Regions from separate parts of the Streptomyces sp. NPDC036984 genome, predicted to be linked through region 3. Evidence: riboswitches for the same ligand, from Rfam matches in the RefSeq annotation. Region 3 holds a riboswitch; each other region holds the start of a gene.
The links. A riboswitch is a leader RNA that binds a small molecule or an ion and turns the genes downstream of it on or off. The one in region 3 is predicted to bind cobalamin.
Positions count from the first base shown of each region.

Region 1: linked by a shared signal. The riboswitch ahead of ACZ7DL_RS15540 (cobalamin biosynthesis protein) and the one ahead of metE (5-methyltetrahydropteroyltriglutamate--homocysteine S-methyltransferase) in region 3 are both predicted to bind cobalamin.
Region 2: linked by a shared signal. The riboswitch ahead of ACZ7DL_RS00430 (ribonucleoside-diphosphate reductase subunit alpha) and the one ahead of metE (5-methyltetrahydropteroyltriglutamate--homocysteine S-methyltransferase) in region 3 are both predicted to bind cobalamin.

Region 1 covers NZ_JBVJRL010000007.1:63,452-68,383, reverse strand. Annotated here, with positions in the region: gene cobN (cobaltochelatase subunit CobN) at 1-291, opposite strand, end outside; gene ACZ7DL_RS15545 (cobyric acid synthase) at 288-1,796, opposite strand; gene ACZ7DL_RS15540 (cobalamin biosynthesis protein) at 1,793-2,737, opposite strand; cobalamin riboswitch at 2,841-2,980, opposite strand; gene ACZ7DL_RS15535 (CU044_2847 family protein) at 3,185-3,550, shown strand; gene ACZ7DL_RS15530 (nSTAND1 domain-containing NTPase) at 3,531-4,932, shown strand, end outside.
Region 2 covers NZ_JBVJRL010000001.1:89,251-94,182, reverse strand. Annotated here, with positions in the region: gene ACZ7DL_RS00435 (ribonucleotide-diphosphate reductase subunit beta) at 1-3, opposite strand, end outside; gene ACZ7DL_RS00430 (ribonucleoside-diphosphate reductase subunit alpha) at 3-2,360, opposite strand; cobalamin riboswitch at 2,489-2,612, opposite strand; gene ACZ7DL_RS00425 (GNAT family N-acetyltransferase) at 2,665-3,171, opposite strand; gene mctP (monocarboxylate uptake permease MctP) at 3,247-4,875, opposite strand; gene ACZ7DL_RS00415 (DUF3311 domain-containing protein) at 4,872-4,932, opposite strand, start outside.
Region 3 covers NZ_JBVJRL010000013.1:56,266-61,197, reverse strand. Annotated here, with positions in the region: gene ACZ7DL_RS23305 (trypsin-like serine peptidase) at 1-834, shown strand, start outside; gene ACZ7DL_RS23300 (DoxX family protein) at 1,061-1,615, shown strand; cobalamin riboswitch at 1,785-2,008, shown strand; gene metE (5-methyltetrahydropteroyltriglutamate--homocysteine S-methyltransferase) at 2,162-4,480, shown strand; gene ACZ7DL_RS23290 (histidine phosphatase family protein) at 4,647-4,932, shown strand, end outside.

The sequences.
Region 1 (4,932 bases), on a different contig from region 3:
CACCACACCGGCCGGCACCGACGACTCGGCCATCAGCTCGGCGTCCGGCACGCTCTCGCCGCCCAGCAGCACGGTCGGGATGCCGGACGCCTTCAGCGCGGCCAGCCCGTCCTCCCACGCCCGCTTGCCGCCCAGCAGCCGGACGACGGCGATGTCGGCGCCCTCGATCAGGCCCGCCAGCTCCCCGGCGACGTCGACCCGGGTGGGGTTGCCGATGCGGTAGCCGGCGCCGGAGGCCCGGGCCGCCAGCAGATCGGTGTCGGCGGTCGACAACAACAACACAGTGCTCATGCGGGCGCTCCCGGTGGAATGAAAGGCAGTCCTTGCGGCGCGCCCGACTCGATGAGCCGCCAGAGCGCGTCCGTGTCCGCGTGCTGTTCGATCAGGTCGCCGAGCCGGTCGAGCTGCTGCTCGCGCAGCGCGGCGAACGAGGTGTCCGGCGCGGGTACGAAGCGGCGGCCCGCGGCGGCGGCCACCTCGCGCAGGAAGGCCCGCCGGAAGCCGTCCGACTCCAGTGAGCCGTGCCAGTGGGTGCCCCAGGTCTGGCCGACCCGGCAGCCGTCCAGGAAGGTCTCGCCACCGGTGACGTCGGCCACGCCGTGGTGGATCTCGTACCCCTCGACCCGCTCACCGAGGGCTTCCCCGGCCGGCCGGGTGAGGGTCTTCTCGCGGGCGAAGCGCACCCGGACGGGCAGCACGCCGAGCCCGTCGACCGCGCCGGCCCGCGACTCGACCTCGTCCTCGATGTGCTCGCCGAGGATCTGGAAGCCGCCGCAGATGCCGAGGACCGGCCTGTGCTCGGCGGCCCTGCGGACGAGGGCGTCGGCGAGCCCCCGCTCCCGCAGCCACTCCAGGGCCCGCACGGTCCCGCGGGTGCCCGGCACCACCACGAGGTCGGCGTCCGCCAGCTCCTCCGGCCGGTCCACGAACCGCACCACGACGCCCGGTTCGGCGGCCAGCGCGTCCACGTCGGTGAAGTTGGACATCAGCGGGATCGCGCACACGGCGACCCGCAGCACGTCCTCGCCGACCGGGGGAGTGACCGTGGACTCCCGTACGGTGCCCCGCAGCGAAACCCGCAGCCCGTCCTCCTCGTCGATGCCCAGCCCGTGCCGGAAGGGCAGCACACCGTACGTCCGCCGCCCGGTCAGGCCCTGGAGCATCTCCAACCCGGGCTCCAGCAGGCTGACATCGCCCCGGAACTTGTTCACGAGGAAACCGGCGACCAGCTCCTGGTCCTCCGGCGACAGCAGGGCGACGGTCCCGAAGAAGGAGGCGAAGACGCCCCCGCGGTCGATGTCCCCCACCACCAGCACGGGCAGCCGCGCGTTGCGCGCGATGCCCATGTTGACGATGTCGGTCCGGCGCAGATTGATCTCGGCGGGACTGCCCGCCCCCTCACAGATCACCGCGTCATACGTGCCCCGCAACTCCGCCAGGCAGTCCAGGACCGTGCCGAGCAGTCGCTGCTGGCGCCCGCCGTGGTAGCCGCGGGCGCTCAGCTCCCCGACCGGCTTGCCGAGCAGCACCACCTGGCTGCTCTGCTCGCCGCCGGGCTTGAGCAGCACCGGGTTCATCAGCGCGGTCGGCTCGATGCGGCAGGCCTGGGCCTGCATCGCCTGTGCCCGCCCGATCTCGGCGCCCTCGCGGGTCACGAACGAATTGAGGGACATGTTCTGCGCCTTGAACGGCGCGACCTTCACGCCCTGGCGGACCAGCCAGCGGCAGATGCCGGCCGTCACGACGCTCTTGCCGGCGTCCGAGGTGGTGCCGGCGACGAGGAGACCACCGTTCACTTCCCACGTCCTTTCAGGAGTCGGCGTGCGGCGAGCGTGCCGCCGAGGGCGAGCAGGGCGACGCGACGGGAGAGCCGTACGGCCCGGTCGATGTCGGTGACCCGGACGGCCCGCCCCGCGGCGCCGTTGAGCACGGGGCGGTGTTCGACCCGGCCGCCGTAGGACAGGGTGCCGCCGAGGCGTACGCCGAGGGCGCCCGCGAACGACGCCTCCACCGGCCCGGCGTTGGGGCTCGGGTGCTGCGCCGCGTCCGCCCGCCACGCCCGCACGGCGCCGCGCGGATCGGGCCCGGCCAGGACGGCGAGTACGGCGGTCAGACGTGCTCCCGGCCAGCCGGCGAGATCGTCGAGCCGGGCGGACGCCCAGCCGTAGCGAAGGTGGCGGGGCGACTTGTGACCCACCATCGCGTCCAGGGTGTTGACCGCCCGGAACCCGAGCAGCCCCGGCACCCCGGCCACGGCGCCCCACACGAGGGCGCCGACGACGGCGTCGGAGGTGTTCTCGGCGACCGACTCGACCACGGCCCGGGCGATACCGTCGGCGTCCAGCGCCTGCGGGTCCCGGCCGCACAGATGGGGCAGCCGGGCCCGGGCCGTCTCGACGTCCCCGGCCTCCAGCGCACGCCCGATGGTGCGGGCCTCCCGGGCGAGCGAAGTGCCGCCGACGACGGCCCAGGTGGCGGTGGCGGTCAGCGCGACGGAGGCGATGCGGGAGGGGCGTACGACGCGTGCGGCCAGCGCCCCGAGAGCGACGGCGCCACCGGCGCACACCGTGGTGTGCAGGGCGCCCCAGCCGCGGTGGTCGTGCCACAGTGCGCGTTCCACGGCCCCGGCCGCCCGGCCGAACGCGGCGACCGGATGCCCGCGGCGCGGATCGCCGAGGAGCAGGTCACCGAGGAGGCCGGCGGCGGCGCCGTACGCGTACGTGCGATCGGCACCCATCGGCTCAGCCGGCCGTGGGGACAGGAGCGGGCCTGGTACTGGTCCTCGATCGGCAGCCGAGCATGTCGATATGTGTCCTCACTCAGGGTGTCCGCGCCCTGGTTCGACGTGAATCGGCGGTGAGAGTTCCTGGCTCCCGGGGTTCTACCCCGGTGACAGTGGCGGGACCGCGCCGGATTCGCACCGGCTTCCTCTCCTGCCGCCGTACATGGCCTGGGCAGTCCACCACGCGCCCGGAACGGCCGTCAACTTGCCTTTGACCTGGGATGCCGGACTGTGCTGAGGCCCACACCGCTAGCACGCCGAGGGGCTCCGGGGGGCCGGCTTGCGGCAAAACCGCTCGCAGGGACGGCATTCACCCAACCCCCTTGTGCTCACGCACAGTGAACAACTCCAATAGCGCGTACGCCTCATAGGGGGCGCAACGGACGCGGGAGGGGACGCACGGTGGCGTACGTGGGCGAGATGCTGCTGGACGACGGCCAAGTCGTGCTGCTGGAGGTGGCCGGCGAGGGCCCGGTGGGCGTGCAGCGGGTCTCGCGGGGCGGTGTGGTGGCCGGGTCGGCCGCGGAGACCCTCCAACAGGCCCTGGCCCGGGTGCGTCCCGCGCTGGGCGCTCTGGTCACCGAGGCGCGCGGGATGGCGAGACCGCCGGAGTCCCTCACCGTCGAGTTCGGCGTCACGGTGAGCGCCGAGGCCGGGGTGGTCGTGGCGCGCGGGTCCACCGAGGCGCACTTCACGGTGAGCATGCAGTGGGCGAACGCGGACCCGTCGGACATCCCGGGACAGCGTGATGGCGAAGGCCGGCCCTGACGACGAACTCCCGCGGGGGATCGCCCGCTTCTGGAGCGAGGACGGCCGCGTCACCGGCACCGGCTTCCTGATCGCGGAGCGGACCCTGGTCACCTGCGCGCACGTCGTGGCGAGCGCGCTGGGCGGCGACGAGTCGGCCCCGGCGGCGCCGACGGCCGCGGTGTCCGTGGACTTCCCGCTGCTGAACCCGCCGTCCGCGCGCCGGGCGGCGACCGTCGCGCACTGGCGCCCGGTCACCGAGGACGGCGGCGGCGACATCGCCCTGCTGACCCTCGCGGAGACCGTCCCTGGCACGGCACCGGTCCGCCTCGCGGGCGGCACCGGGGTGTGGGGCCACCCGTTCCGCGTCCTCGGCTTCCCGCACCGCACCGAGGACCACGGGGTGTGGGTGCGCGGCCGCCTGCGCGCGCCGGTCGGCAAGGGCTGGACGTCCATGGAGGCGGCCTCCGGCTCGCCCGCGATCGCCCGGGGCTTCAGCGGATCGCCGGTCTGGGACACCGCGCAGGGCGGGGTGGTGGGGATGACCGTCGCGGTGGAGACGGGCGCTCCGGCGGCGACGGCGTACCTGATCCCGGCCGCCCTGCTGCTCGGCCTGGACCCCGCCCTCTGCCCCTCTCCCTTCCGCGGCCTGGAACCCTTCCGCGAACAGGACGCCCACGTCTTCTTCGCCCGCCGCGCCGACAGCGCACGCATCGCCGACGCCGTCCGCACCCACCCCTTCGTGCCGGTGGCCGGAGCGTCGGGGGTCGGCAAGTCGTCCCTGGTGCGCGCCGGGGTACTGCCCCTGCTGCGGTCGGCCGGCCATACGGTGACGGACTTCGCCGGACAGCCGGACACGGACCCGGTCCACACCCTGGCCGCCGCCCTGGCCGGCCAGTTCCCGGCGGCCCGCGACCTGGCCCGCGACCTGGCCCGGGAACCGGCCGGCGGCGCCCGCGCCCGGACGGCGGTGCTGCTCGGCGCCCGCATCCTGGAACACGCCGGTACGGCCGGACACGTCGTCCTCCTCGACCAGTTCGAGGAGACCGTCGGCGCCCGCCCCGCCGACGCCCGCGCCCTGCTCGACGTCCTGCTGCCGATGACCCGGGCCTGCCACCCGGAGGGCCGCCGCTTCCGGGTGCTGGCCACCCTGCGGTCGGCGTCCCTGGAGGAACTGGTCACGGACGGCCGGGCGGAGGCGCTCAGCGGCACGGTCCAGATGATCGCGCCGATGAGCCCGGCCCAGCTCGACGAGGTGGTGCGGCTGCCGGTCACCGCCGTCCCCGGCGTGGAGTTCGAACCGGGCCTGGCCGAGCTGATCGTCGCCGACGCGGGCGGTGAGCCGGGCGCGCTGCCGCTGGTGGAGTTCGCCCTGGCGGAACTCTGGGAGCGGCAGGAGCACG
Region 2 (4,932 bases), on a different contig from region 3:
CATTACTGGCAGGCCTCGCAGGACTCGGGGTTTTCCAGGGAGCAGGCGACCGCCTCGGGGTCGGCGACCTGCTGCACGGGGATGGTGGCCTGCGCCTGGGCGGCACGGGCGATACGCGTCGCGGGACGCGAGCGCAGGTAGTACGTGGTCTTCAACCCGGACTTCCAGGCGTAGGCGTACATCGAGGAGAGCTTGCCGATGGTCGGCGTCTCCAGGAAGAGGTTCAGCGACTGGGCCTGGTCGAGGAACGGGGTGCGGGCGGCGGCCATGTCGATGAGGCCGCGCTGGGGGATCTCCCAGGCCGTGCGGTAGAGCCTGCGCACCTCCTCGGGGATCCAGACGAAGTCCTGCACCGAGCCGTTGGCGTCGCGCAGGGCCTCGCGGGTCCGGGCGTCCCACACGCCCAGGTCCTTCAGGTCCTGCACCAGGTAGGAGTTGACCTGGAGGAACTCACCCGACAGCGTCTCGCGCTTGAACAGGTTGGACACCTGCGGCTCGATGCACTCGTACACGCCCGCGATCGAGGCGATCGTGGCCGTCGGCGCGATGGCGAGGAGCAGCGAGTTGCGCATGCCCGTCCGTGCGATGCGCGCCCGGAGGGCGTCCCAGCGCTCGGGCCAGGTGAGCTCGGTGTCGTAGTGGTCGGGGTGGAGGACTCCGCGGGCGGAGCGGGTCTGCTCCCAGGCGGGCAGCGGGCCGTTGCGCTCGGCGAGGTCGGCGGACGCCTCGTAGGCGGCGAGCATGATCCGCTCGGCGATGCGCGTGGACAGCGCCTTGGCCTCGGCGGAGTCGAAGGGCAGACGCAGCTTGAAGAAGACGTCCTGGAGGCCCATCGCGCCCAGACCGACCGGCCGCCACTTGGCGTTGGAACGGCCCGCCTGCTCGGTCGGGTAGAAGTTGATGTCCACCACCCGGTCGAGGAAGGTCACGGCCGTACGGACGGTCTCGTCCAGCCGCTCCCAGTCGATGTCCCCGTCGGCCACGAAGGCGCCCAGGTTCACGGATCCCAGGTTGCAGACGGCCGTCTCGCCGTCGTCGGTGACCTCCAGGATCTCCGTGCACAGATTGGAGGAGTGGATGACGTTGCCCGGCTGCGCGGTCTGGTTGGCGGTGCGGTTGGCGGCGTCCTTGAACGTCATCCAGCCGTTGCCGGTCTGCGCGAGCGTGCGCATCATCCGGCCGTACAGGTCCCGGGCCGGCATCGTCTTCCTCGCCAGGCCCGCCGCCTCGGCCTTGCGGTAGGCGGCGTCGAACTCGTCGCCCCACAGGTCCACCAGCTCGGGCACGTCGGCGGGGGAGAACAGCGACCACTGCTCGTCGGCGTTGACCCGGCGCATGAACTCGTCCGGGACCCAGTGCGCCAGGTTCAGGTTGTGGGTACGGCGGGCGTCCTCACCGGTGTTGTCCCGCAGCTCCAGGAACTCCTCGATGTCGGAGTGCCAGGTCTCCAGGTAGACCGCCGCCGCGCCCTTGCGCCGCCCGCCCTGGTTCACCGCGGCGACCGAGGCGTCCAGGGTCTTCAGGAACGGCACGATGCCGTTGGAGTGCCCGTTGGTACCGCGGATCAGCGAACCGCGGCTGCGGATGCGGGAGTACGACAGGCCGATGCCGCCGGCGTGCTTCGACAGCCGGGCGACCTGGTGGTAGCGGTCGTAGATGGAGTCCAGCTCGTCCAGGGGCGAGTCGAGGAGGTAGCACGACGACATCTGCGGGTGCCGCGTGCCGGAGTTGAACAGGGTGGGGGAGGAGGGCAGGTAGTCGAGGCGGCTCATCAGGCGGTACAGCGCCGCGACCTCGTCCACGGAGCGGGTCGTGTCGTCCTCGGCCAGACCGCTCGCCACCCGCAGCATGAAGTGCTGGGGCGTCTCGATCACCTTGCGGGTGATCGGGTGGCGCAGCAGGTAGCGGCTGTGCAGGGTGCGCAGGCCGAAGTAGCCGAACCGGTCGTCGGCCGCACCGTCGATCAGCGCGTCGAGCCGCTCCGCGTGCAGCCGGACGAAGTCCGCGGTGCGGTCCGCGACAAGACCCTCGCGGTGGCCGACCTCGACCGACTCGGTGAAGGACGTCACGCCCTGTGAGGCGGCCTCGTCCCGGATGGCGAGGGTCAGCAGCCGGGCGGCCAGCTTGGAGTAGGCCGGGTCCTCGGAGATCAGGCCCGCCGCGGCCTCCGTGGCCAGCTCCCGCAGCTCCGCCTCGTCGGCCCGGGCGGACCGGCCGCGCAGCGCGGCGGCGGCGACCCGGCCCGGGTCGGCGTCGGGCAGGTCGGCGGTCAGCTCGGTCAGGGTCCGCAGCAGCACGGCACCGGGACCGTCGGTCTCCAGCTCGCTGACTGAAGCCGGGTCGGCTGGCGCGATGGTCACGTGGGGCTCTCCCTCGCTCGGCACGGGGCCCGGCGGAGGGCAGGGGGCAGCCACGAGCGCGCACGGCGTCGCGTCCACCGGCCCACTCCACGAGGCCCGGACGTTCAGAAACCCACCCGGGCCGGACGGCCGGGTGTGCGCTGTCGGCAGGTCGTCGGACTCAACAGGCGCGCAGATACGCGCAGGTACACCGTTGCGGGACAGTTCCGGACTCGCACCGGATTCCCCTGCGGCGACAGCGAGGACGAGCATACATCTAGTGCCGGGCTGTCGTGTCACCCCCAGATGTTGTGTCGTGCCGGTGTCAGAGCGTCAACTCGTAGGTGGCGAGAGTGATGTCGTCGAGCTCCGGCATCGGATTCCAGTCCCGTTCCGGAACCCGCACGAAGCCCAGCCGTTCGTAGATGCGATGGGCGGCGTGCATGGTGCGCTGGGTCGACAGGACGACGGCCGTGCAGCCCTCCGCGGCCCGTGCGCGCTCGACACAGGCCCGCACGAGCGCCTCGCCGGCACCCTGGCCGCGGGCCGCCCGGGCGACCGCGAGCATCCGGATCTCCGCCTCCCCGGGCCGCGCGATGTCGGCCATGGGGCCGCCGGAGGGGACGAAGGTGACTCCGCCGAGGAGGGCGCCGTGGCGCGTGGCCACGAGTACGTCGGCCGCGGCCGCCCTCTTGGCCACGTCCCGCAGTTCGCCCAGGTACCGGTCGCTCTCGCCGAAGTCGAGCAGGCCGTCCTGGAGGTATGCCTGGGCGGTGAGCTCTCCCAGGGCGTCGTATTCGCCCGGTTCGGCGGGGCGGATCAGGATGTCCATGGTCTGAGTGTGCAAGCAAGCGGGCCGCCGGAAACGTGCTTTCCGGCGGCCCGCTGCGGGTGGTGCGGGGGGCTGCTAGTGGCCGGCGCCCGCGGTGGCCGAGGGCAGCTCCACCTGGACCCCGGGATCGCCCGCGTCCGCCGTGTAGTCCTGCGGCCGGGTCTCGTCCAGGCCCTCGGGAGCCTTGACGGCCTTCAGGACGACGGTGAGGACCACGGTCACCACGACGTTCAGGACGAACGCCGTGAGACCGATGTAGCCGATCTCGCCGATGCCGGGGATCTCCTTGGCGTTGCCGCCGAAGTGCTTCTGCGTCGGCGAGGCGACGCCGTACGCGGCGGCCGTGCCGTAGATCATGCCGGCCGCCCAGCCGGCCAGCAGCGCCCAGCGGTGGAACCAGCGGGTGAACAGGCCGCCGACCAGGGCCGGGAAGGTCTGCAGGATCCAGACGCCGCCGAGCAGCTGGAAGTTGATGGCCACGGTCTTGTCCATGGTGAGGACGAAGACCAGGGCGCCGACCTTCACCAGCAGGGAGACCAGCTTGGAGACCTTGGTCTCCTGCTCCGCCGTCGCGTCCGGCTTGATGAAGTCCTTGTAGATGTTGCGGGTGAAGAGGTTCGCCGCCGCGATGGACATGATCGCCGCCGGGACCAGCGCACCGATGCCGATCGCCGCGAAGGCCACGCCCGCGAACCAGTCCGGGAACATGTCCTCGAACAGCTGCGGAATGGCCAGCTGTCCGTTGGTGACCTTCACACCGGCCGCGATCGCCATGAAGCCCAGCAGCGCCAGCAGACCCAGCATCAGCGAGTACAGCGGCAGGATCGTGGTGTTGCGGCGGATCACCTCACGGCTCTTGGACGACAGGGTCGCGGTGATCGAGTGCGGGTACATGAACAGGGCCAGCGCGGAGCCCAGGGCCAGCGTGGCGTACGTCCACTGGCCGGTCTCCGGCGGGACGACCGCCCCGCGCGGCTTCTCCGTGACCGGGTTGACCTGGCTGAACGCCTGGCCGGCCTTGGCGAAGATGTCGTCGAACCCGCCCAGCTTGATCGGGATGTAGATGATCGCCACCGCGATGACGATGTAGATCAGGGCATCCTTGACGAACGCGATCAGCGCGGGGGCGCGCAGGCCGGAGGAGTAGGTGTAGGCCGCCAGCACACCGAAGGCGATGAGCAACGGCAGGTCCTTCACGAACCAGTTGGTGTTCTCGCCGCCGCCGACGCCCATCACGTCCAGCACCGCCTGGATGCCGACGAGCTGGAGCGCGATGTACGGCATCGTCGCCAGGATGCCGGTCACCGCCACCGCCAGTGACAGGCCCTTCGAGCCGAACCGGCCGCGCACGAAGTCGGACGTCGTGACGTACCCGTGCCGGTGCGAGACCGACCACAGCCGGGGCAGGAAGGTGAAGATCATCGGGTACACGAGGATCGTGTACGGCACCGCGAAGAAGCCGGCCGCGCCCGCCGCGTAGATCGCCGCGGGTACGGCGACGAAGGTGTACGCCGTGTACAGGTCACCGCCGAGCAGGAACCAGGTGATCCAGGTACCGAACGACCGTCCGCCCAGGCCCCATTCGTCCAGGGAGTGCTCGTTCTCGGCCTTGCGCCAGCGCGCGGCCAGGAAGCCGATGACCGTGACGGCCAGGAAGAAGAAGATGAAGACGCCGAGCGCGACGCCGTTGACGCCGTCCTTCACTTCGCCGCCTCCTCGTGCCGGGCGGTCGCCGCCTTGCGGGCGCGCTGGTCACGCTGC
Region 3 (4,932 bases):
CAGCACAAGGCCCGCACCTTCTGGACCCCCGAACGCATGCGCAGCGCCACCCCCCTCGACCTGTTGCTGACCAGGAGGGCGGCCGAGAGCCTCAAGTCCCCGAAGGCCCATGGACGTTCCACCGCCGTCGCACCCACCCCCGCCCTCGCCTCCTTCCCGCAGGCCGGTGGCCCGTGGACCGGCGGCGGCGCCGTCGCGACGACCTCGGGCCGGGTGTTCTTCACCTTCCAGGGGCGCACCGCCTCCTGCACCGGCAACGCAGTGACCAGCCAGAACGCCAGCACCGTCATCACGGCCGGCCACTGTGTGAAGTACCAGGGCAGCTGGCACACCAACTGGGTCTTCGTACCGGCGTACAACAACGGCAACGCGCCGTACGGCCAGTGGAGTGCGGCCAAGACGCTCACGACCCCGCAGTGGGAGGCGAGCGAGGACATCAACTACGACGTCGGCGCCGCGGTCGTCGCCCCGCTGAACGGCAGGACGCTCACCTCGGTCGTCGGCGCGCAGGGCATCCAGTTCAACGGCGGCTACAACAAGCCGATGTACTCCTTCGGCTTCCCCGCCGCATCGCCGTACGACGGCACGAAGCTCATCTACTGCAGCGGCAACAGCTCGAAGGACTTCCTCTTCTCCCAGGATCACAGCCTCGGGTGCAACATGACGGGCGGATCCAGCGGCGGCCCCTGGTTCACCGGCTTCACCGAGGCGACCGGCACCGGGCTCCAGGTCTCCGTGAACAGCTTCGGCTACACGTTCCTGCCGAACCGGATGTTCGGTCCGTACTTCGGTGACGTGATCAAGGCCCTGTACGACAAGGCCCAGGCGTCGTAGCGTCCGCCCGGTCCGCGGACCGGGCACAGCGGCAGCCGCGTCACGCCGGGCGCGCGCTGCCGCAGTCCGGTCCTCCGCCCGATGTGCGAGGTCACTGCCGGTGCGGAAGGATCGGTAGGGGCGGCAGGGGCCCCACGGCCGGGCGCAGGTCGACCGCCGACCGGTGAGCCGGAAGCCCGGACAGGCCGGCCGACGCCCGTTTCGGCGTCCGTACCGGAGCACTCACATGACGAAGCGCACCACGGACCGGCCGGCGAATCCCGCGCGACCGGCAGCAGGACAGGGCCCCGGGCCGGGAGCGGCCGCCGGCGACTGGGGTCTGCTGCTCATCAGGCTGACCTTCGGGCTGCTCATGGCCGCACACGGCGCCCAGAAGCTCTTCGGCCTGTTCGGCGGGCCGGGTCTGACGGCCACCGGCCGGGGCCTCGCCGACCTGGGCTTTCACCCGGGGAAGGTGTTCGCCGTGATCGGCGGCCTCTCCGAGTTCCTCGGCGGCCTCGGCCTCGCCGTCGGACTGTTCACCCCCCTCGCCGCCGCCGCGCTGATCGGCGTGATGATCAACGCCATGGTGACCGTCACCGCGGCCCACGGGCTGTGGGACGGGGACGGCGGCGTCGAGTACAACGTCTGCATCGCCGTCGTCGCCCTGGCCGTCGCCGCTCTCGGACCGGGCCGGCTGGCCCTCGACCGGTTCTTCCGCTGGGGCACCGGCGGCTGGCCCGAAGCCGCCCTCGCACTGGGGCTCGGGGGTGTCGGTGCGGCGATAACGCTCGGTCTGTGACGGCCCGTTCTCGCACGGTCGGCCTCACGGCCTGTGACCGCACGGAACGGCGAAGTCACCGGGCCCCGGGGGTCGTCGGGCCGCGATCGGTTCGCCCCGAGCCCGTTCCGTGTCCCACGTCACCCTCCGAACACCGCACGTGACCGGACGCCATCCCGAGCGGCCCCGTAGGCTGGCCCGTGCAGCTGGTTCGCCCCGTCCGCCAGGCGGGATGCGTCGTAAGAGGGAACCCGGTGGAATTCCGGGACTGCCCCGCAGCGGTGAGCGGGAACGACCGCCGTCATACGCACTGGGTCCGACGTACAGGGCCCGGGAAGCGACGGCCAGTAGGTGTCCTCATGTCGTGAGGACGTGCCCGCGAGTCCGAAGACCTGCCAACTGCCCGCGCGCGCATCACTCGTGCGCGGACATCCCGGTGACCTCGAGGGCGGGTCGGCGTACACACCGAGCGGACGGCCACAGGCTGCTGCCGTGCGGTTCGTCACCCCTTCGCGCTCTCGTCCCGTCCCCGGGATCTCAGGGATTCATCTCGCGAAGGAGATCTCCGTGACCACCAAGTCCGCAGCCGCGGCAGCCCGGGCCACCGTGTACGGCTACCCCCGCCAGGGCCGGCACCGGGAACTGAAGAAGGCCGTCGAGGGCTACTGGAAGGGCCGCGTGAGCGCCGACGCCCTGCGCGCCACCGCCGCCGAACTGCGCCGCTCGAACTGGCGGCAGCTCGCCGCGGCCGGCATCCGTGACGTGCCGACCGGCGACTTCTCGTACTACGACCACGTCCTGGACACCACCGTCATGGTCGGTGCGATCCCGGCCCGCCACCGGGCGGCCGTCGAAGCGAACACCCTGGACGGCTACTTCGCGATGGCGCGCGGCACGCAGGACGTGGCGCCGCTGGAGATGACGAAGTGGTTCGACACCAACTACCACTATCTGGTGCCGGAACTCGGCCCGGGCACGGTGTTCAGCCCCGACTCGGGCAAGCAGGTCGCGGAGCTGAGGGAGGCGCTCGCCCTGGGCCTGACCGCCCGTCCCGTCCTCGTCGGGCCCGTCACCTACCTGCTGCTCGCCAAGCCCGCCCCGGGCGTGGCCGCCGGCTTCGACCCGCTCACCCTGCTCGACCGGCTGCTGCCCGCATACGCCGAGGTCCTCGCCGACCTGCGCGCGGCCGGCGCCGAGTGGGTGCAGCTCGACGAGCCGGCCCTGGTCCAGGACCGCACCCCGGCCGAACTGAACGCGGCCGCCCGCGCCTACCGGGATCTCGGCGCCCTCACCGACCGGCCGAAGCTGCTGGTGGCCTCCTACTTCGACCGGCTCGGCGAGGCTCTGCACGTGCTGGCCAAGGCTCCGGTCGAGGGCCTGGCCCTGGACTTCACCGAGGCGGCTGCCGCCAACCTCGAGGACCTCGCCGCCGTGGGCGGTCTGCCCGGCAAGCGTCTGGTCGCGGGTGTCGTCAACGGCCGCAACATCTGGGTCAACGACCTGGAGAAGTCCCTCGCCACGCTCGGCACCCTGCTGGGGCTGGCGGACCGGGTGGACGTGGCCGCCTCCTGCTCCCTCCTCCACGTGCCGCTCGACACCACGGTGGAACGCGACATCGAGCCGCAGATCCTGCGCTGGCTCGCCTTCGCCCGGCAGAAGACCCGGGAGATCGTCACGCTCGCCAAGGGCCTCGCCCGGGGAACCGACGCGATCGCCGCCGAACTGGCCGCCAATCGGGCGGATCTGGCCTCCCGCGCCGGCTCGCCGATCACCCACGATCCGGCCGTCCGGGCCCGCGCCGCGGCAGTGACCGGGGCCGACGCCCGCCGCTCCCAGCCGTACGCCGAGCGCACCGCCGCCCAGCGCGCGCTCCTCGGCCTGCCGCTGCTGCCGACCACGACCATCGGCTCCTTCCCGCAGACGGGCGAACTGCGCACCGCCCGCGCCGATCTGCGCACGGGCCGGATCGGCCAGGCCGGCTACGAGGAGCGCGTCCAGGCCGAGATCCGGGAGGTGATCGGCTTCCAGGAGAAGGCCGGCCTGGACGTCCTGGTGCACGGCGAGGCCGAACGCAACGACATGGTCCAGTACTTCGCCGAGCAGCTGACCGGCTGCCTCGCCACCCAGCACGGCTGGGTCCAGTCCTACGGCACCCGTTACGTCCGCCCGCCGATCCTCGCCGGCGACATCGCGCGCCCCGAGCCGATGACGGTGCGCTGGACGACGTACGCCCAGTCGCTCACGGACCGGCCGGTCAAGGGCATGCTCACCGGCCCGGTCACCATGCTCGCCTGGTCCTTCGTCCGCGACGACCAGCCCCTCGGCGACACCGCCCGGCAGGTCGCGCTCGCGCTGCGCGACGAAGTGAACGACCTGGAGGCGGCCGGTACGTCGGTGATCCAGGTGGACGAGCCCGCGCTGCGCGAGACACTGCCGCTGCGCGCCGCTGACCGGCCCGGCTACCTGGAGTGGGCCACGGAGGCGTTCCGCCTCACCACCGGCGGGGTGCGCCCCGACACCCAGATCCACACCCACATGTGCTACGCGGAGTTCGGCGACATCGTCCAGGCCATCGACGCCCTCGACGCCGACGTGATCAGCCTGGAGGCCGCCCGCTCGCACATGCAGGTCGCGCGTGAGCTGGCCGCGCACGGCTACCCGCGCGAGGCCGGGCCGGGTGTCTACGACATCCACTCCCCACGCGTGCCGAGCGCCGAGGAAGCGGCCGGGCTGCTGCGCACCGGTCTTCAGGCGATCCCCGCCGAGCGGCTGTGGGTCAACCCCGACTGCGGCCTCAAGACCCGCGGCTGGCCCGAGACACGTGCCTCGCTGGAGAACCTGGTGGCGGCGGCCCGCATGATCCGCGAGGAACTGTCGGGCTCCTGACGGCACTTGGCCGTCGCCCGCACCACCGGCCGGTCCGGCCCCCTCGCCTCGTACGAGGGGGCCGGACCGGCGCGGTGTGCGCAGACGAGCGGCGGAAGTAGCATCCACAGCATTCGCACCATGCGCCGATGCGCACGCTCACGACGACAGCAGCAGGAGTGACCGCGTGACCAGCCGAGTTCTACTCGTCTCCCCCGCCATGAGCGTGTCGCTGCGACAGGCCCGTTTCGACGACGGCGGCTCTCTGGACGACGGTGGCATGGCACAGGCCCGGTCGGCGGCCGGGGCGCTGCCCGCCGCTGCCCGGGTACTCGTCTCCCCCAGTGTGCGCTGCCGGGAGACGGCGGCGGCGCTGGGTCTCGACGGCGTGCCGGTGCCGGAGCTGGCGGGTCTCGACGTGGGCCGCTGGCGAGGCCGCACCCTGGACGAGGTGGGGGCCGCCGAGCCGGAGG